3 regions of the Paraburkholderia sp. FW306-02-B genome follow, and region 3 is predicted to be linked to each of the others. Evidence: predicted binding sites of a transcription regulator. Region 3 holds the regulator's gene; each other region holds the start of a gene.
The links. Region 3 encodes sigma-54, which starts transcription at its own class of promoters, with help from an activator protein. Its sites were predicted from a motif close to TGGCANGNAANCTGCTTT; they were not measured.
Positions count from the first base shown of each region.

Region 1: AC3WOG_RS13240 (collagen-like triple helix repeat-containing protein) is a predicted target of sigma-54. The motif match lies at 5,623-5,640, and genes of this name have one in related genera.
Region 2: AC3WOG_RS00940 (collagen-like triple helix repeat-containing protein) is a predicted target of sigma-54. The motif match lies at 4,058-4,075, and genes of this name have one in related genera.

Region 1 is NZ_JBYSXZ010000001.1:2,965,690-2,972,864, forward strand. It holds gene AC3WOG_RS13210 (fimbrial protein) at 1-1,100, opposite strand, end outside; gene AC3WOG_RS13215 (type II and III secretion system protein family protein) at 1,230-2,636, opposite strand; gene cpaB (Flp pilus assembly protein CpaB) at 2,678-3,622, opposite strand; gene AC3WOG_RS13225 (TadE/TadG family type IV pilus assembly protein) at 3,714-4,211, opposite strand; gene AC3WOG_RS13230 (A24 family peptidase) at 4,208-4,708, opposite strand; gene AC3WOG_RS13235 (Flp family type IVb pilin) at 4,848-5,027, opposite strand; gene AC3WOG_RS13240 (collagen-like triple helix repeat-containing protein) at 5,688-7,175, shown strand, end outside.
Region 2 is NZ_JBYSXZ010000001.1:216,350-223,524, forward strand. It holds gene AC3WOG_RS00930 (branched-chain amino acid ABC transporter substrate-binding protein) at 120-1,265, shown strand; gene AC3WOG_RS00935 (cupin-like domain-containing protein) at 1,406-2,422, shown strand; gene AC3WOG_RS00940 (collagen-like triple helix repeat-containing protein) at 2,564-4,018, opposite strand; gene AC3WOG_RS00945 (MFS transporter) at 4,276-5,487, opposite strand; gene AC3WOG_RS00950 (HugZ family pyridoxamine 5'-phosphate oxidase) at 5,688-6,350, shown strand; gene AC3WOG_RS00955 (H-NS histone family protein) at 6,746-7,048, shown strand.
Region 3 is NZ_JBYSXZ010000001.1:478,004-485,178, forward strand. It holds gene rapZ (RNase adapter RapZ) at 1-565, opposite strand, end outside; gene hprK (HPr(Ser) kinase/phosphatase) at 665-1,633, opposite strand; gene AC3WOG_RS02155 (PTS sugar transporter subunit IIA) at 1,760-2,275, opposite strand; gene hpf (ribosome hibernation-promoting factor, HPF/YfiA family) at 2,589-2,948, opposite strand; gene AC3WOG_RS02165 (RNA polymerase factor sigma-54) at 3,118-4,635, opposite strand; gene lptB (LPS export ABC transporter ATP-binding protein) at 4,824-5,609, opposite strand; gene lptA (lipopolysaccharide transport periplasmic protein LptA) at 5,606-6,277, opposite strand; gene lptC (LPS export ABC transporter periplasmic protein LptC) at 6,298-6,906, opposite strand; gene AC3WOG_RS02185 (KdsC family phosphatase) at 6,903-7,175, opposite strand, start outside.

The sequences.
Region 1 (7,175 bases), 2.5 Mb from region 3:
GCGGCGTCGGCCAGCAGATGTCCCTGGTTGACGGCCTGGCCGAGCGCGATGCGCCGCTCCGGCAGCGTCGTCAGCAGTTGAATGTCCAGACGCTGTGCGATCTGCGCGGCGGCCAGACCGAGGTCGGCGTCGAACTTGTTGACGATCAACCGCACATTGCCGGTATCCACGCCCTCTTCGCGCAACGCGTCGAGCACGCCGACCGCCGACACGATCGAGGCCACGCCCTGATCGCACAGCAGCCAGGTTTCGTCGGCGGCCTGCACGACGTGGGCGATGAATTCGCTGTTGGTGAAGCCGCCGAGATCGACGATCTGCTGATCGAAGAACGCGCGCAGCCGGTTCAGCAAACCGATCGACGACGCATACGAGACCTCGCGCATGTCGGCGAGATTGGGCGGCAGCGTGGTGAGCGCGAGGCCGCTGGTGTGGTGCGACAGCGCCGTATGCACGAAGGTCTGATCGAAGCGGCGCAGATTGCGCACGGCTTCGACGAAATTAAATTCACTGCGCGTGTTCAGCAGGAGCGAGCCGTCTCCGGCCGGCAAGCCGAGATCGAGCAATGCCGCTTGCCGCCCTTGCGCGACGTCGCGCCGTTGCAGCATCACCGACAGATTCGCCGCCAGCGTGCTCACGCCCATGCCGACGCGCGCGCCCAGCAGCGCGGTGACGTGGCCATGGCGGCTGACCGGTTCGACCAGGTTGTCGAGCACCTGACGCGTGATGCGCAAGGCGTCTTCGGCGGGCGCCGACAAATCGATGAAATCGCGCACGCCGGCGCGCAATGCGGCCAGCGCGCTTTCAGGCTCGGCCAGCGAGCCGAGCGCGACGATCTGCATGCTCGGGTAGGCGGCGCGGACCGCGCTCGATGCCGCACTCGCCGCCGCACCACGGCCGCCGGAAAAGTCGACGAACACCAGCGACGGGTTCAGCGTCGCGATGCGTTGCGTGAGCATCGAAGGATCGAGCGTGGCCGCATCGACCGCACCGGCGCCTACCAGGGTATCGGCGAGCCAATGCACATGTTCTGCGGCTAGCGACGCGAACACGAAGCAATCGGTAACAGCCCGTTCAGTCAATGAATGCGTTCTCGCGTTCATGTTGGACATCCTTTTGCGGCATCGGCTGTGAAGCCCCCGCGTCGTACTGCTTGCCGGAGCGCGCACGCGGTTCGCACGCGCTCCGGCTCACTCCACTCATCCGGCGCGTCGCCCCGACGCCCGCCGGCTTCATTTCGAAAACCCCGGCGCCGCATCGCGCGCCGCCACGCCACCGAGCAGCGAGCGCCACACCGGCCCGTTGCGCTGTTCGGACTGCTCGCCCGGCGTCGACGGCAAGGTCGCACCCTTCGCGAGCGGCGACACCAGATGCGGCGTCACGATGATCACCAGTTCCTTCTCGTTTTGCTGGTAGTTCAATTGCTTGAAGAACGTGCCGATGATCGGCAGATCGCCGAGCAACGGCACCTTCGCGACATTCGACGCGGTCTCGCGGTCGATCAGGCCGCCGATCACGAAACTCTCGCCGTCGCCGAGTTCGACGGTGGTGTCCGCACGCCGCGTGGTGAACGCGGGCACCGATACGCCGCTGATCGTCACGGCATTGGCGAAATCCAGCTGGCTCGCTTCCGGCGCCACTTTCAATGCAATGCGCTGCGGGCTCAACACGGTCGGCGTCAGCGTGAGGCCAACGCCGTAAGGCTTGAATTCGATCGAGGTCGAACCGAGCGCTTGCGGGACCGGAATCGGCACCTCGCCACCCGCGAGGAAGCTGGCGCTCTGGCCGGATAACGCCACCAGCGTCGGTTCGGCCAGCACACGCGCGAGGTTGTTGCTCTCCAACAAGCTCAGGTTCGCGAACAGCCCATGCGTGGCGGAGTTGAACACCAGATTGAACGCCGACGAAATCGGCGTGGTGCCCGTCATTTGCGGCGCCTGACCCGCGGTCGCCGACACCGAGCTCAGCGCCGACGGCGCAAACGAGCCGAACGTAAACCCGTTGTTCTGCTTGAAGAAGTTGAAGCCGACCTCCTTGAGCACCGAGCGGCTGAACTCGACCACCCGCACATCGACTTGCACCACCGCGCGGCTTGCCACCGTCGAGGTGTCGAACACCGAGCCGTCCTTGCCGAGCGAGCCTTCCGCCGCGACCACGGCGCGCTGATGCGACTCCATCGTCGCCGTCGAGCCGGACACCACCGCCGTGCCGCCGAGCACCTTGACGCTCGGCGTATCGGCGCCGAGCAGCGACGCCGCCGCCGCGGTAGTCACGTTGACGGTGTAGGTGAGCGGCGCCTCGCGATCGCGCTCCCACAGCATCAGATTGGTGGTGCCCGCCGCCTTGCCGACCAGCAGTACACCACCGCGCTTCTCGCCTTTGACGATCAGCACGTCGGCCACCGACGGATCGCCGATCGCGACACGCTGCAACGTATGGCCGGTCGCCAGCGGTTGCTGGGCGCCCACCGTCAGTACGATGGTCTGCGAAGGCATCGCCTGGGCCGCCTGGGCCGCTTGAAGCGACTGCCCTTGCTGCGTCCGCTGTGATGGACCGGCGGCGTCAGTCCCTGCCGATACGCCCAGCAAAACCATCCCAAGCCACACCGCCTTCCCGAATACAAGAATCCGTTTTGTCATGTAGTTATGGACGCGTCCGGCCGCCCGCTCCCTGAAACCGCTTATCGGGCGACCGTTTCGGCGCGCCCACCCCGTATCACTTCGATACTGCTCTTTGTACTGGTCGTATTGCCTGCTACGCGCGTAGGCTGCATGTGCGGCAACGGCGGCAGCCGCACGCCGGCACTCGCCGGATTGCCGCTGCCCGACAAGGCGTCGAGCGCCACGCCGGCCGCGGCGCGGGTCGAATCCTGAAGCGGCTCAGCCGAACCGGTGTGGGCGGCCGTCTTCAACACGCCCGGGTAGACCGGCAAGACGCTCTGATCGGCTACTTCGGGATCCTTTGGATTGCGCAGCGCGAAGATCAGGCGGCCCGCGCTTTCGGCCAGCGTCAGCCGGTCCACATCGGCGACCGGCACCGCCAGTACCGCGGTGCGCACCATGCCATTCGGATCGCCCGCGCTGTCGCCGCCGGTAGTCGCGTTGCCGAATGCGAGCACGCGCACTTTCGACATCAACAGACGCGCCTGGGTACGATCGATTTCCGCGCCGCCGCCGGCGGCGCTGCCGTCACGCTTGAGCGTGAAGAACACGTCGACGAAATTGCCTGGCCGCAACCGGTTGCCGACCGCGTTGCCTTCGTCGACTCGCACGGCCAGCGCGCGCTCGCCCGGCTCGACGCGCTCGGCGAGCCCCGACGACAGCTGCGCTTCCAGCACCGGCGACTCGGCGCCGATCTCCGCGTTCGGCACACGGCCGACGAGCTGCGAAGGATCGGTGAACGCGCCGTTCGGATTGATCGGCAGCGACTGCACGCGCAGCGCATCCGCGGTGATCGCCTTGCCTGCCGGCAACGTATGGGTCGCGACCACGACCGGGAAGCTCGCGTGCATCGCGGGCGTGACGGCCACCGGCGCCGGGCGGCGTGACAGCGTCCACGCGAACAGGCCCAGCAGTAGCGCGACGGCGATCAGCACACCGGCAAGAATTTTGGTCAGATTCGGCATGATGACTCGCTGCGTCGGTTGAACGATGCCGTGCCGTACGAGCGTTCGTGCGCGAGTCGATGGACGGAAAAGCTGAGGGCCGGCGCGTGCGTCACTGAATGTTTTCCGGGTTGAGTTGTACGGTGGCGCTGCTCGACAGGGTGTCCGGAATCGTGTAGCTCATAAGCGGCAATGTCGGCACCAGCGGATTGGTTTTGTAGTCGTAGGTCAGCGCGACGTTCACGCACTTCATCGCGTTGCCCGGGCCGCAGTTGGTGGAGGAAGACGCACACTGCGTGGTCTGCACCAGTGACGCGACCATCGCTTTCGCCGCCGTGCAGGCAGCCTGGGCACGATTGTCGAGCGCGCTTTGCAGCGAGGTGTTGCTCTGCCAGTTCAGCGCGGCGCGCGCGCCTTCTTCAGCCGCAAGCGTCAGATTCTGCTGCGCCACCATGACCAGACTGAAGGTGACGATCGCGTACAGAATCGTGAAAAACAGCGGAAACACCAGCACGAATTCAACGGCCGTGGCGCCACGCTGCGTGCGCAACCGGCGCGCACAGGCGCGCTTGAGCGGCGAGCGCGCAGGTTTCGTCGTTAGCGATTTCATCGCAGCGCCCCGGCCGAGCCTTGCAGCACGAGCCATGCGCTTGCCGCTACCGTGAGGCATGCGGCGTACGGCGTGGAGGCTTTGCCGGCCACTTCGAAAGTCGGGCCGCCATGACGGCCGAGGCCCGCAAGCCGCGTGCGCGTGACGATCAACAGCCAGAGCGCATGCACGCCGGCGGCGAGACTGGCGGCCATCCACAGGCCGAGCAGCGCGTGCATGCCGCACCATGCGCCCAGCACCGCGAATACCTTGACGTCGGCCGCGCCCATTGCGCCGAGTGCGAAGAACGGCAACAACGCGGCGAGGCCGATCAGCGCACCGCCTGCCGCCTGTCCCAACGACATACCGAACGGGCCGCATTGAACCAGCGCGCAGCCCAATGCCGCCGCCAGACCGGCAACGACAACTGAATTAGGAATACGCCTGCTACGGCAGTCGCATATAGCGACTACCGCAGCCCAGGCAATAAATAACAAAATACCGACGGAAACATTCATTTCGCACTCGACAGGCAAAGCAACGCCATGTGAATTGCCGTGCAATTCACATTAATCGTTCTGGCAATGCTTTAAAAACCACGAAGCGAGCGAACGGAAGAACGCCGGCCGTTCCGTGGCGTTTGCAGAATGCTTTTTACTAGCTTGCTGCAGGCGCCTTTATCAAAGCTGCCAAGTCACCCAGCACTGTATTCAGGTTGGTACCGATGCTGGTAACCGACGTTGCGATGACAAGCACAACTAACCCCGCAATCAGACCATACTCGATGGCCGTAACGCCCTTGTTATCTCTTAGAAAGCGTTTGGTGAACTTTTTCATTTTAACCCTCGGACTTCATCTATTTCGCTTGTATTCGTGCTGCGTCGGATAACCGGTGCCCTCAGCGTCGCGAACCAGTGGTCTCTCATTTTCTGGTCCTTCTTGTTGCGCCGCAGCAGCCCCTCGCCTCGCAGCCGGTTCAATAAAACGGATACCTCGTGGCTGTCTGTTCGATTGCGCACCTCCCTCGTCAATCCGTGATGCTTCCGGGTTTTATAGCTTATCAATCTTATTTAAGCAATTGTCCGCTGCCTTGAAGCGCTTACTATGTGCATTTTGCGTCGTCACTCAGGTTAGCGGCAGTTCGTGCGTTGCAGCACATAGGACTAACCATAGGTTAGATTCGATACACTAATTATTTGTTTGAACCGAACGTTTCAAGCGCATTTCGTCCCTTCGCCTGTCTTGCGTTACGCCGCTCACCGTAACGGCGCCTGCGGCTCGTTACGTTACGCGGCTCCTCGCCTATGCTCCGCGCATCGATTTTGCGGCGCGTATCTGGTTTGGCAAAAACTCCATCTACTACCCGCAAAGCCATACTGCATTTGGCTTGACGCCTTGTCGCAAGCAAATCTTGTGGATTGATCTGCAGAAATGGCACGCCTCGTGCAGAGGTAGTCACGCAGCGGTATCCAACAACAGATGCGATACGAGGGCGACATGAACATTCAAACGAGCAACAACACGATACGCGCAACCCTGATTGCGGCCAGCGTAGCCGCGATGCTTTCTCTTGGTGCTTGCGGAGGCTCCGGAAGCCTGAGTTCCGGCACCGGCAGCAACGGTAGCGGTAGCGGCGCCGGCGGTGCTCTCTCCACCACTGCCAGCGGCAGCGGCTCGATGGGCTCGGGCGGCTCCGGCACCAGCACCGGCACCAGCACCGGCAGCAGCACCGGCAGCACCGGTTCGGACAGCGGCTCAGGCACTGGAACAGGAACAGGAACAGGAACCGGCTCGACTGCGGTCGCGAACGCGCTTGGCACGGTTGTGGGCAACACCAGCGGCGTAGTCAGCGATGTCGGCTCGACGGTCTCGGGCATCGGCACCGTGATCGGCTCGCAAACTCTCCCGGGCGTGAGCACGCAAACTACCCAATCCGCGGGCGGCATCGTGCAGGAAGTCGGCGCGGCGGTCTCGACGCTCGGCAACGGCGTGTCGCAAGGCCTCGGCCAACTCGGCACCGGCGGCAATGCGGTCGGCACCACGGTCTCGAGCGTGGGCGGCGTGGTCGGTCATGTTGGCGGCGCAGTGACGGATGCCGGCGGCCTCGTGACGAGTCTCGGCAGCGGCCCGCTCGCGCCGCTCGCAGCGATCACCACGCCGCTTGGCGGCGTCGTCAGCACGATCGGCGGCGCGCTCACCAACGGCGGCAGTACGCTCACCACCGCGCTCTCGACGGGCCCGGTCCAGCAAGTCACGCAAACCCTCAGCACCGGCATCACGCCGATCACGTCGATGGTGGCGGCGACCACGCAGACCGTCGGCACCGTCACCGGCATCGGCGCGCCGGTCAACAACCTGCTCACGACGGTCGGCGGCGGACTCGGCAAGGCCGGCGCCCTGTTGAGCGCAACGGGCGGCAACCCGGCCACGGCCGGGCTCGGCCATACCGTCTCCGATACGGGCACGATCGTTTCATCGGTCGGCGGTCTGCTGACCGGCGGCACGGGCGGCAACCCGCTCGCCCCGCTCGCCGCCGCACTGGGCGGCTTGACCGGCGGCACCAGCAGCGGCCCGCTCGCGCCGCTCACCGGCGCGCTCGGCGGTCTGAGCGGCGGTACGTCCAGCAGCGGTCCGTTGGCGCCTGTCACCGGCCTCGTTTCGACCGTCACCGGCGCGCTCGGCAGCGCGACCGGCGCCGTCGGCGGCGCATCGGGCGGCAGCGGTAGCCCGTTGGCACCTGTCACCGGCCTGCTCTCGAGCGTGACGAGCGGTCTGAGCAGCGCAACCGGCGGCAGCAGCAGCCCGCTCGCGCCGGTCACCGGTCTCGTTTCGACCGTCACCGGCGCGCTCGGCGGCGCGACCACCACGGCGGCTGCAACACCGACGGCCACCTCCACCACGAGCACCGCCTCGACCAGTTCGGGCGCCGGTGTGTCGCTGTCGGCCAGCGCCGGCAAAGGCTCGACGAGCAACCTGTTGGCACCG
Region 2 (7,175 bases), 260 kb from region 3:
TGGCCAAGTGCATGAACGATGCAACCGGCGTGGTCGTCCACGGGACTGAGCGACACGTGTAGGGGAAGCGGGGGCACAGGGCGATTACGTTGTTTTTGGGACCGAAACTGGAGACTTACATGAACATCAAGATTCAAAAGCTGTTGCCGATCAGCGCTGCGGCGGTGCTGTTCGCAACGTTGGCAACAACGGCCGCGGCCGACACGGTTGTCAAGATCGGTCACGTGGCACCGCTGACTGGCGGTATCGCTCACCTGGGTAAGGACAACGAAAACGGCGCGCGTCTGGCGGTTGAGGAAATCAACGCCAAGGGCCTGACGATCGGCGGCCAGAAAGTCACGCTGCAACTCGACGCACAAGACGACGCAGCTGACCCGCGTACGGCAACTCAAGTCGCCCAGAAGCTGGTCGACGATAAGGTCGTCGCCGTGGTCGGTCACTTGAATTCGGGCACGTCGATTCCGGCTTCGAAGATCTATAGCGATGCAGGCATCGTGCAGATCTCGCCGTCGGCAACGAACCCGGCTTACACGCAACAGGGCTTCAAGACGACGTACCGCGTTGTGGCGACCGACGCCCAACAAGGTCCGGCACTCGCGAACTACGCTTCCAAGACTCTGAAAGTGAAGAGCGTCGCGATCGTCGACGACTCGACCGCTTACGGTCAAGGTCTCGCCAACGAATTCGAAAAAACCGCCAAGTCGCTGGGCCTGAACGTGATGTCGCATGACGCGACCAACGACAAGGCTGTCGACTTCCGCGCAATTCTGACGAAGATCAAGGGCGAAAACCCGGACGCGATCATGTACGGCGGCATGGACGCCACCGGCGGCCCGTTCGCCAAGCAAGCCAAGCAGCTCGGCCTGCGCGCGAAGGTGCTGGCAGGCGACGGCGTCTGTACCGACAAGCTGGCGGATCTGGCAGGCGACGCAACCGACAACATCGTCTGCTCGGAAGCCGGTATGGCGCTCGAAAAGATGGCTGGCGGCGCAGCGTTCCTCGCCAAGTATCAGAAGCGTTTCGGTCAGCCGATCCAGATCTACGCTCCGTTCACGTATGACGCTGTGTACATCGTCGTCGACGCAATGAAGCGTTCGAACTCGACCGATCCGGCGAAGATCCTGGCATCGATGCCGAGCACGGACTACAAGGGTGTGATCGGTGAAACCACGTTCGATTCGAAGGGCGACCTTCAACACGGCGTGATCTCGCTGTACAACTACAAGTCGGGCAAGAAGACCCTGCTCGACGTAGTGAAGATGTAAAACTGCGTGTCCGGCGACAACTTTGTTTGTCGCCGCTCAAGTGGTTAGAAGGCACGCGCGCCGCATGGCCCGCGTGCCTTTTCTTTTGGTCGGACGCATGCGACGCTGACGGTCTGACGAATACCGCTTGGGAGAACGACGTGAGCTCCGTGAACCGTTCGATCGATGACGGCTGGCGCCGCTGGATTGCCGAGAATCTGCTGCTCGATGCCCCGCCGCCCGCGGTGCACGGCGCGCTGGTCGGGCATGGTTTCGACGCGGCCGAAGCTGCGCGCGAAATCGAAGCCGCGCTCGCGAGTCCCTATCTGCAGGGTGCTGGGCGCCTGCGCAATCGTTTGCGTAAGCGCGACTGGATGTTGTCGGTGCACGGCACGTTGAATCGTTTGCGTGCCTACGGCGATACGGTCGAACGGCGCGAACGTCTAACGCGCGATGAATTCTTTGAGCAGTACTACTTTCAGAACCGGCCGGTCATCATCACCGGTGCTTTCGATTTCTGGCCGGCGCGTACTCAATGGAATTTCGATTACTTTCGCTCGCGTTGCGGCGATTGCGAAGTCGAAGTGCAGTTCGGCCGCGAGTCGGATGCGAACTATGAAATCAATCAGCCCAAGCTCAAGCGGATGATGCGCTTTGCCGATTATGTCGATCTCGTCGAGCGCAGCGGCTCGACCAACGATTTCTATATGACGGCCAATAACACTTCGCACAATCGCGCGGCACTGGCCGCGTTATGGTCAGATGTGCCGATCATCCGCGAATATCTCGATGCCGGTTCGCCCGATACCGGATTCTTCTGGTTCGGACCGGCGGGCACCAGGACGCCGTTTCACCATGATCTGACTAATAACTTCATGGCGCAGGTGATCGGCCGCAAACATATCAAGCTGGTTCCGTTGTCCGATACGCCGCATATGGCGAACTACCTGCATTGTTTTTCGCACGTGGACGGCAGCGCGATCGATTACGCGCGGTTCCCGTCGATGCGCAACGCGCAGTTGATCGAATGCACGCTCGCGCCGGGCGAATTACTGTTTCTGCCGATCGGCTGGTGGCATTACGTCGAAGGGCTCGACGCGTCGGTGACGATGACCTTCACCAATTTTCTGCAGCGTAACGACTTCTCGAGCAATTACGACACGTATCACGAACTATGAAACGGCGAAGCGGAGGGATTCCCGCACCGCCGCATCGGCTTATGTCGTGGCGATCAAAAAACGGCGAGCCGGTTGCCCGGCTCGCCACCCCCCTTCGACGCTTGTATTGCCGTCGTTATTTGCTGTCGTTATTCGTGTTCGTCACCTCTTCGTCGCCAGTCCGCCGAGACCGCCGAGCAAACCGCCGCCCGATGTACCGCCCGCCGGTGCCGCCGTGCCGCTCAGCGCGCCGGTCACGGTGGCAAGGAGACCTGTGATCGGTGCGAGCGGATTGCTGGTCCCGCCGGTGCCGCCCGAGCCCGCGGCTGACCCGAGCGTGCCGGTTAATGACGACACCGCCGAGGTCACCGGTGCGAGCGGATTGCCGGCGCTGCCCGTCGCGCCGCTCAATGCGCCGGTGACTGAACTCACCACGCCGCTCAGCGGTGCAAGCGGACCGCCCGAGCCGCCGGCGCCGCTGCCCAGGCTGCCGGTCAATGTGGTGAGTACGTTGGTCAACGGCGCAAGCGGACTGCCGGAGCCGCTGCCGCCGCTCAGGCCGTCGTTCAAGGTGCCGGGCAACGCAGTGAGAATGCTGGTCAACGGCGCGAGCGGACTACCCGAAGCGCCGCCGCCCGGATTGAGGATGCCGGTGATGCCGCCCAGTGGGTTGCCGCTGCTCGAACCGCCAGCCGTCAGCAGGCCGCCTGCGGATGTGACCGTGTCGCCGACCTTGCTCACAACGTTGCCGAGGTTCTGGCCGATCGGATTGCCGGTGGCGCTGCCGATCTGGCCGCCCGCGCTATTCAGTCCCTGGCCGATAGTCGACAGCAGGCCGTTCAGCGGTGAACCGAGGCCGGTCGTATCGCCGGCGGTTTGGGTCGTCTGCGCGAGTGTGGCGGTGATCGGTGTGATCGCCGTACTCACGGTTTGCGAGACTTGCTGGGTTGGCCCCGTCGTCGGTTGCGAACCGAGTATGGTGCCGAGGCTGCTGACCGCATTGCCGACTGTCGAGACGGTGCTGCCGAGCGGCGTGGTCAGCGGACCGAGCGGCGCGGTGGGGCCGCTGCCGAGACTCGTCACAAGTTGGCCCGCGCTGTTGACGGCCTGGCCGGCGTTATAAACGAGGTTGCCGCTGCTCGCGAGCGTCGTGCCGAGTGGATCGGTGGAATTGCCGAGCTGGCCGAGGCCGTTTGCGGCCCCCGCGCCGAGCGCGGCAACGCCGTTGCCAAGATTCGATACCACGCTGCCGAGCGCGCTGGTGGTCGCCGGGTTTGCTCCCGGGATCGGTGTCAGGCCGATCTGACCGCCGATCGAGGAGACGGTTTGTCCGGTCGCGGTGACGACGTTGCTGGTGTTTTGAACGACGACGCCGATCGGATTGGCGCTGGTGGGCGCTGGCGTTGGCGTTGGCGTTGGCGTGGGCGTGGGCGTGGGCGTTGGCGTGGGTGTTGGCGTCGGCGTTGGTGTCGGCGTAGGCGTGCCGCTGCCTGAACCCGAACCGCTTCCCGCGCCGGTGGCCAGGTTCGGCGTGTGCAACGTGGTCCCGCACCCCGTCAGAATAATCATCGACGTCACGCACATAGCGATCGTCGAGAGTTTGAAATTGTGATTCATGGTCTGCTCCCCCGTAACTTGGAAACTGCTGGGGAGCTAACTGCAAGGCCTATGCCACCAATATCCGCATGATCGGCCAGACGAAGAAATGCATATGGATCAACGGGTTGGCGGTTCAGACGCCGGCGCAAAAAAGCGCCGAAGAAGCCAATGTGGCCCGGAACACCGCCGTGCGCAGGCCGCGCGTAACGTAACGTAAGTCGCCGGGTTTTCGCATGTCGTTAGGTTCGCCGACACACCGGAGGCGCGGTTTTGCCTCAGATTTTCAAACGCCGCAGCACCTTCGGACCGGCAACCGCGATCAGCGCCGAACACACCGCCACCACCGACAAACCGATCGGCAAACTGGTCAACTGCGTCACTGCGCCGATAATCACCGGCCCGAGCAACAGGCCGAAGTACGCCAGCCCCGCGACGTGCGCGAGTCCTTCGGCCGCGTGAATTCCTTTGACGCTCGCCGCCGCCGCGAACAGCACCGGCATCATGTTGGCGAGCCCGAGGCCCATCAGCGTGAAGCCGATCAGCGCGGCAATCGCATTCGGCAGCAGCAGCGCGCCGACCATCCCCGCGCAGGCGAGCGACGCGCTTGCCATCACCAGTTGCGGCGCGCCGAAGCGGGCGCGCACCGCGTCGCCGGCGAAACGCGCCGCCGCCATGCCGCCCGAGAACGCCGCGTATGCCGCGCTGGCGAGTGCCGGCGTCGCCAGCACGACGTCACGCATGTAGACGGTGGCCCAGTCGTACATGGCGCCCTCGGCGATCAGCGCGACCAGCGCCATCGCGCCGAGTGCCCACAACGCCGGCGAGCGCCAGCGGTTGGCGCGCGGCGTGGCGGCGTCCGGGTGGTCGGCGTGCGGCACATGCGGCAGCACGGATGGACAGGCCGCGATCAGCACCAGCGCGCTGACCGCCGCGGCCAGTGCAAGGTGAACCGCCGGCACCATGCCGCGCGACAGCAACGCGCCGCCTACCGCCGCGCCGAACATTCCGCCGACGCTGAACATGCCGTGCAGCGACGACATGATCGGCTTGCCGAGCGCCTTCTCAACGGCGCTGGCTTCCGCGTTCATCGCGACGTCGAGTGTGGCCATGCCCGCGCCGAAGATGGCCAGCACGATCAGCAACAGCCAGTAAGCCGGCACGACCAGAATCAGCGCCGCACACACCGTCATCGCGAGACCGCCCGAGAGACAGGCGCGGCGCGTCCCGACGCGCGCGATCCACGAAGCGTTCGCCGCCATCGCGCCGATCGAGCCGCCCGCCACCGCCAGCAGCGCGAACGACAGCAGCGCCGCGTTCAGATGGAAGCGGTCGCGCACGGTCGGCACATGCACCCCCCACGATGCGTACATCATCCCGGCGATGAAAAACACCGCCATAGTGGCAAAACGGGCGCGCTGGCGCGCGGTGCCGGAAAGATCGCGGTGAGCGGCGGGGAGGGCGGCGAAGCCGGGAGAGCGGTCGGACACTGAAATCTCGTCGAGGGAGAGAACGCCGGAAGAAAGCGCGTTGAAAGCGAATTTCCGATTCTATCGAAGCGTGCCGTCCTCTGCTCGGCGCGCGGTGATCTAGTATTTACGATTATTCGGGGCGGCGTGAGAGGAAAGCGGCACCCGCCCACAATTCGTTCGTTGGTTATTTTGCCGGCCATCCATCGAGGAACGCACACTTGAACATTCCTGCCCACGCCCCATTGCATCTGCTGCATACGGCCGCGGTCGGCACGCTTGCGACCCATGCACGCCAGCCGCAAGGTTTTCCCTACCCGTCGGTGCTGCCGTTCGCACCGGACCCGCGGCACCGTCCGACAATTCTCGTGAGCCGGCTCGCCGAGCATACGCACAACCTGCATGCCGACCCGCGCGCCGGCTTTCTGGCCGTCGACGCGCCGGATGGCGACGTGCAGAGCGGCCAGCGCGTTACCTTGCTCGGCACCTTCGAACCAGTCGACTCGACGCCCGAGGTCGTGGATCGCTATCTGCGCTATCACCCGGATGCCGAACGCTACCTGGTTCTCGGCGACTTCACGTTCTGGGTGATGAGGCTTGAACGGCTGCGCTACATCGGCGGCTTCGGCGCGATGGGATGGCTCGACGGCGCTGAGCTCGATCCGCTGGCGCCGCTCGGCTTCGATGAAGAGCACGCGTTGATCGAGCACTTCACAAAGCATCCGGCGCGCGCCGCCAAACTCCAGTTGCTTGGCGTCGATCGATATGGCGTCGATCTGAAACACGACGGTGCGCGCACGCGTTTCATTTTCGACGACGCCATACACGACACCGAAACCTTGCACGCCGCGCTCGAAGATTGCATCCACCGCCACGCCAATTAGGCTTTGATTGCCGTTCGGGGAAAACACGTATATCGCAATAACAGCGCGGGCATCTATCGCAATATGCTTCGTGAATTCATGTTAAAGCTTTCATGGCATGAAATGTTGGTGCGAAATATGCATCTTAATTTTCATGTTTTGATAATTAATCCCATGATTACGGAAACGCCGCTACCAGTTTTCAGCAAAAGACGAAATCAGCCATTTGAAAGACCGTGCGTAACACCGCGTTCGAAGGAAATTTTTTGAAACGAAATATGATTAATTTTACGAAGTGACTTTTGCAGTCTTTCTAATTTGTGTTAATCTCGCCTGCGAATTCCGAGGCATGAACACCTTCAAAGGGCAAGCCGGCTTAAGACTGGCAGTCATTTATCCATACTACAAGGGAACCTATGTCTTCCTACAAGGAACTACTCGCCCAGCGCGAGAAGCTCGAAAAGCAGATCGAAGAAGCGAAGTCGCGTGAATACGCAGAAGTGTTGAATGAGATCAAGCAGAAAATGGCCGATTACGGCATTACGCTGAGCGAACTCGGCGGCGGCCGTGCAGCCAAGGGCGCTAAAGCCGGTCGTCCGCGTGCCGGTGTCGCGCCGAAATATCGCGACCCGGACAGCGGCAGCACGTGGTCGGGTCGTGGCAAGCCGCCGCGCTGGATCGCAGGCCTCGATCGTGAGAAGTTTCTGATCCAGAAGTAATGCCGTACACCAGTGGCGCCTTTACCGTGCCGCTGCTGACAGAGAAAACCGCGTACCGTTCAGGGCGCGGTTTTTTTATTATTGCGCCGGCGAATTGACATGGATTTGTGTCACACGTGCTCCATAC
Region 3 (7,175 bases):
CGAAAACGAAATCGGCATCGAGCGGCACGCCGCGTTTGAAGCCGAACGACTCGAACATCAGCACGAGACCCGAATGCTCCTGCTCGATGAAGCGTTTGACCCACGCGCGCAGCACGTTCGCGCGCAGATTGCTGGTGTCGATCTGGTGGCCGAATTCGGCCAGACCCGCCACAAGTTCGCGTTCGCGCTCGATCGCTTCGGCGAGCGACGTCAGCAGGCCGACGTCCGCGTCGTGCGCGGTCGAGCCGGACAACGGATGCCGGCGGCGTGTTTCGGAGAAGCGCTGAATCAGCGATTGCGTGCTTGCGTTGAGGAACAGGACGCGCACGTCGTGGGCGCGCGACAGGTCGCGGATCATCGCGGGCATTTCGTCGAGCGAAGCGCTCGAGCGCGCGTCGATGGCGACCGCGAGGCGGTCTTGCCCGTCTTCGGCAAGGTAATTGGCCAGTTGCGGCAGAAAACGCGGCGGCAAATTGTCGACGCAGTAATAGCCCGCGTCTTCAAGCGCGTTCAGGGCAACTGACTTGCCGGAGCCGGAAATACCGGTGATCAGGATTATGCGCATGGAGTCGTGAAATCCGTACATTTCATCATAGCATCTGGTCTCCGTGCGCGCGCCCCGCAGCCCGCCGTTGGCCGCGAAGCAAGGCGCGGTGACACGGACTCAGATCAATTTGCCGGGAAACTGGCTATCGGGATCCTGCATCGCCAGACGCTGGCGATCCATGAAGTCGCGCAACGTATCGATGCCGCGCAGTTGCAGGATCGTGTTGCGCACCGCCGCTTCGACCAGCACCGCGAGGTTGCGGCCGGCTGCCACCTGAATCGTGACTTTGCTGATCGGCAGGCCGAGCACGTCGACGGTTTGGCTTTCGAGCGGCAACCGCTGGAATTCGCCGTCAGGACGGCGCACCAGTTGCACGATCAGCTTCAGCTTCATTTTGCGGCGTACCGCGGTTTCGCCGAAGATCGTCTTGATGTCGAGCAGCCCGAGGCCACGCACTTCGAGCAGGTTTTGCAGCAGCGGCGGGCAGCGCCCTTCGACGAAATCCGGACCGAGGCGCACGAAATCCACCGCGTCGTCGGCCACGAGGCCGTGGCCGCGGCTGATCAGTTCCAGCCCGAGTTCGCTCTTGCCGAGGCCCGAATCGCCGGTAAGCAACACGCCCATGCCGAGGATGTCGAGGAATACGCCGTGCAGCGTGGCGCGCGGCGCCAGAATGCGCGACATGTAGAGGCGCAGGCTGTCGATCACCGCAGCGGCGGACATCGGCGTGGTGAAGAGCGGTGTCGACGAACGCGTGCAGCGCAGCACGAGTTCCGGCGGCGCGGCGACGCCGCCCGCCACCACGAGAAACGGCGGTTCCAGCGCGATCAGTTCGGCCATATGGCGCGAGCGGTCTTCGTCGGTCTGGCGCTTGTAGTAGTCGATTTCGGCGTCGCCGAGCACCTGAATCCGGTTCGGGTGGATCAGGTTCAAGTGGCCGACAAGATCGGCGCTCGACGTGGCATTGGCGACCGATTCCGAAGAAAAGCCGCGCTCCCAGCCTTCATGCCCCGTCAGCCAGCTCAGCTTCAGCGTGGCGGCGTTGTCGTCGAAAATGCTCTGGGCGTTGATGCTGGACGTATCCATGAGTCAGTGACTCCAGTGTGGGCCGCTTGCCCGGCAAGGTATGGCCGCGCTAACGCGGACCGCGCACCGTGCAGGGCTGAACCCGCAAGCTCGCGGGGAACCGGCGTGCGGATAACCGCCGATGCATCAAGGTTGCCACTGAGTGAGCAGGCGATGCAACGCTTCGCGATTTTCTTCCGTGTGCAGCCGCTCGCGGGCTTCGCGATCGGACAGCAACTGGGCGATCTCCGAAAGAATTTCGAGGTGTTGCTGGGTGGCCTGTTCAGGCACCAGCAGGAAGATCAGCAGCGAAACCGGCTGACCGTCGGGCGATTCGAAGGGGATGGCTTCGGCGAGGCGGACGAACGCGGCGAGCGGCTGCTTCAAGCCTTTGATCCGGCCATGCGGAATCGCGACGCCTTCACCAAGCCCCGTCGATCCGAGGCGCTCGCGCGCAAACAGATTGTCAGTGACCGTGCTACGGGCGATGCCGTTCTGGTTCTCGAAAATCAGGCCCGCTTGCTCGAACACGCGTTTCTTGCTGGTGACCGATAGTCCGACGACGACGTTCTCGAGGGGAAGAAATTTGGCTAAACGATTCATGTTGACAGGCGAAAACGTGGCCTGGGTTCTCCTCGCTGGGGCGTTTGAGTGGTGTTCCATTCGTTTTGATGCTCACGGCGATGTGCATTGGAGTCCGACAGCGCAGGACTCCGGCCGACCGACTTCCGTTTGAGCTCGCTTGACCCCGATGGTAACCGGAACATTATAGAACAGGGTAGGCACGGATGGTGCGGCGCGCCATCGATGCGTGATGGGTTTGTTCGATGGGTACAACGATCGCGGCGCCGCAGCCCGAGACGGGGCTCGCACGGGCTTCAAAAGCGGCCCAAGATCAACCCGGGAGTGGCCCAGAAACGAAAAACCGCCCGGTTTCGGGCGGTTTAGCTGGGTAAGGAAAACCTTCCAATTTTCCTTATTGCGGCGGCACGTCAACTTGCGGCGCCAGCGGCTGGTACTTGATCGCCTCATGCTGATGGCCCTGCAGACGATCTTTGTGGCGTATCACTTGCCGGTCGAGCTTGTCGATCATCAGATCGATCGCAGCGTAGAGGTCGCTGTCACAGCTCTCGACAAAGATATCTTTACCCTTCAAATGCAGGTTGATTTCAACCTTTTGCCGCTTTTCCTTTTCCTTGTGGTTGTCGACCGAGAGGACCACACTGCCGTCGATGACCTGATCAAAATGTCTTAGCACCCTATCCAGTTTGGTGATCACGTATTCGCGCAACGCAGGCGTTACTTCGAGGTGGTGTCCACTGATCTGCAGATTCATAGTGCTTCTCCAAGCTAGATGCCGCTTGTTCCGCACAATGACGTAGGTCCGGTCGATCGTCGGCTTGCCTGAGTCGCCCCCCGGTGACTGACTTCTGGCAGGTCGCATCGGCCGGCCTGTCCGCCAACTGCGGAGCGGCCGGTAAATGCCCGCCGCGGGAGGCGACGGGCTACAGAGACTTGCGCAGGTTGACTGCCGGAATCTTGAGCGCTTCGCGGTACTTCGCAACGGTACGCCGTGCGACCACGAAGCCCTGTTCCGCCAGCAGTTCGGCTATGCGGCTGTCTGAAAGAGGAGATTTCGGGTTTTCCGCTCCTATCAGTTGCTTGATGAGCGCGCGAATCGCCGTGGAGGAGGCCGCGCCGCCCGTGTCGGTTGAGACGTGTGACCCGAAGAAGTACTTAAATTCAAGCGTCCCGAATGGGGTCAGCATGTATTTACCGGTTGTCACACGCGAGACAGTCGACTCGTGTAGGCCCAGCGTATCAGCAATTTCCCGCAAAACCAAGGGGCGCATGGCAATTTCGCCGTGCACAAAAAAGCTCTTTTGACGTTCGACAATAGCTTGCGCGACCCTCAGGATCGTCTCGAACCGCTGCTGGATATTCTTGATCAGCCAGCGCGCTTCCTGCAGTTGCTGGCGCAACGATCCGCTGCCCGGATCGCCCCGGTTATTGCGCAGAATATTCGCGTAAAGATGGTTGATCCGCAGCTTCGGCACGACTTCCGGGTTCAGTTCCGCCTGCCAGCCCTGTGCCGTTTTGCGCACCATGATGTCCGGCACGACATAGTCCGCTTCCGCCTTGCCGTAGGCCGCGCCGGGAAACGGCTCGAGCGAGCGTATCAACAGATGCGCATCGCGCAGGTCGTCGTCGCTGGCCTTCAGATGTTTGCGCAGGCGCGTGAAATCGCGCGCCGCGAGCAGTTCCAGATGATGGGCAACGATGTCGAGCGCGAGCGTGCGGGTAGGCGAGCCGTCGAGCCTCAGCAGCTGTAGCTTGAGACATTCGGACGCGGAGCGCGCGCCGACACCCGCCGGGTCGAAACTATGCAGCAGCGCGAGTGCGGCGTTCAACTCGTCGAGGTCGACTTCGAGCTCTTCGGGCATGTCGGCCAGCACTTCGTCCAGCGTGGCGGTGAGGTAGCCGTCGTCGTCAAGCGATTCGATCAGGAAGGTGATCAGCGCGCGGTCGCGCTGGCCCGCCTGGGTAACGCGCAATTGCGCCATCAGGTGATCGCGCAGCGAGGTGCTCGATTCGTGGATTTGCAGCGGCGGCAGATCGTCGTCGTCCGACGCGTTGCCGGAGCGGCCGTAGTCGTCGAGATTCCATTGCGACGCGTCGCCGTTACCCTCTCCCGCGAGGCCGTTATATTCGTCGACGCCCTGCGGCTCGCCGTTCTCGGCGCGCTCGCTGCTGCTGGTGGACGAGGACGACGTATTGCCCCCCATCTGGTCGGGCGGCGCCGAGGAGTTGGGCGCCTGGGCGATCAGCGAGCCGTCGGCCGCCACGCGCAGGGGACTCGCGATCCAGTCGTCCTCGTTCTCGAGGAGCGGATTCTGCGAGATCGCCATTGCGACTTCCTGCTGCAGTTCGAGCGTAGACAGCTGAAGCAGCCGGATGGACTGCTGCAGTTGCGGGGTCAGCGCAAGATGCTGCGATAGGCGGAGTTGGAGGCTGGCTTTCATGGCAAGTTGAGATTCATTGTAGAGAGTTTGCCACGACCGCGATACCTTGCGACATTCGCAATAACGCGTGCGCCGGTTTTCGGCAGCGCCGGGCGCGGGACGGCCCAGGTCAAAAGTGCGGATGTGCGGCTGCCGCAAAGGGGCCGGCGGATGATGCGCGTTCGCTCCGCCGGCAATCCTTTGTGTACTTACATGCGGAAGTGTTCGCCCAGATAGACACGCCGCACGCTTTCATTTTCGATGATGTCGCTTGGCGCACCGGCAGCCAGCACGCTGCCGTCGCTGATGATGTATGCGTGATCGCAGATGCCGAGCGTTTCGCGCACGTTGTGGTCGGTGATGAGCACGCCGATATTGCGCTGTTTCAGGAACTTGACGATCTTCTGGATTTCCAGAACCGCTATCGGATCGACACCCGCGAACGGTTCGTCGAGCAGAATGAAACTCGGATTGGTGGCCAGCGCGCGCGCGATTTCAACCCGGCGCCGCTCGCCGCCCGACAGCGACAACGCCGGATTCTCGCGTAGGTGAGCGATCTGCAGTTCGTCGAGCAACGCTTCGGTGCGGCTGGTAATGGCGTCTTTCGAGAGCCGCTTGCCGTTGTCTTCGTGCTGCAATTCCAGCACCGCGCGAATGTTTTCTTCGACGGTGAGCTTGCGGAACACCGAAGCTTCCTGCGGCAGATATGACAAACCCAGCGATGCGCGCTTATGAATCGGCAGCAAGCTGATCGACTTGCCGTCCAGATCGATTTCGCCCGCATCGAGCGGCACGAGGCCGACGATCATATAAAACGAGGTGGTCTTGCCGGCGCCGTTGGGGCCAAGCAGACCGACCACTTCGCCGCTTTTGACGTCGAGCGATACATCTTTGACGACAGTGCGCGAGCCGTAACGTTTTTTCAGGTTACGGACCGCCAGCGAACTGCTGGTGCCGGCCGGCTTGCGATTGGGGAGGGACGCGGAGGTGCTCACTGGTTCGGCGCTCCCTGGATCGTGGTGGACGGCGCGAGCGTGGCCGATGCGCCGTTCAGCGGCGCGGCGCCGCCGTTGCGCGGCGACAGCATGGCGCGCACGCGGCCGTTCGGATTGCCCGGGCCGGCGACATCCTTGCCCGCCTTCGCAGTGTAGAAGTCGCTCTGGCCGTCATACGTGATGACGCTGCCGTGCACCTGGTCCATGACCGTGGACAGGCCTTGCAGGCGTTTCACGGTGGCGTTGGTGGTCAGCGTGGTCAGATCCTGCTTGCCGTCGTAGTCGATGCGGATTGCCGTGCCGTCAATGTATTCGTCGAGGCCTTCGCGTTTCTGGCGGAAATACGACAGATTGCCGCCCGACGAAGTGCCGGTGGCGTACTGATAGCCCTGCGGGTCTTGCGTGACTTCGACGCGATCGGCCTTGATCACGATCGTGCCCTTGGTCGCAACCACGTGGCCGGTGAAGATGTTGACCTGCTTCAGGTCGTCGTAAGTCATGTTGTCCGCTTCGATATTCAGCGGCTTGTCCTTGTCGGCGCGATCCGCGTGCGCAAGCGGCGCGAAGCCGGCGAGCGGCAACGCGACAAAGAGCGCAGCGAGTCCGGCGCGGCACGCGGACAGGGTACGCGAGCGGCCGGTATCAAAACGGGGGAACGATTCGTTCATGCAGTCACGCCTGGAATGGATTACCCGGGTTGCCTGGGCGAGCTGGCGGAGCCTTCGGACGCGGCGATCGCGCCGCGCACGTTGCCGAACAGCTGCATAACCCGGGTGACGTTGTTGTAGTTCATGCCGCTGGCTGTCATCACAGACATGCCGCGCTGAAGTTTAACCGGCTTTTCGGTCTCGATCACATCGTCGTTGACCAGCACCCTGAAATGCTGCGAATCCGCTTGCATCTGCGGATCGCCGTTGCCGGCCACCCGCAGAATGCGCGCGTTGTCGTACAGATCCACGATCGAGGCATCGCCGTTCACCTTGCCGGTGTCGCCGGTCGCGGTGACGATCGGCTTGCCCGGCTGGAAGGCGCGCATGGCCGGCTTGACCAGATCGCTCAGTTCGTCGTCTTCGTAATGGATCAGGTGCGTTGCGGTCAGGCGGTATTGCGTCGAGCCCGACTGGTCGAGTTCGGAAACCGAGAAGTTGTCCGCGAAGTAGTCGGGCGTGTGCTCCTTCGGGCGCGCCACGCCTTCGTTTTGCCGCGGCATGGTGGCTTGCAGCAGCCACCACGTGATGCCGGCGAGCGCCGCCATTGCAACGAGCGGAATCAGTGAGGTCAGGCGGAACTGGTTCATCCGACGAGGCCTCGCTGTTCGCCGCTGCAGGCAGCCGCGAGAAGCGCCTCGTATTTGTGCTGCGCGCGCAGCAACGTGTCGCAGACTTCGCGCGCCGCTCCGTGACCGCCACGCGCTTCGCTCACCCAGTGGGCGCGGGCGATCACTTCAGGATGCGAATTGGCCGGCGCCGCGGCGAAACCGACCTTCAGCATCACGCCGAGATCGACCCAGTCGTCGCCCATGTAGCCGCATTCTTCCGGCGTCATGCCGGTTTGCTTCAGCAGGTC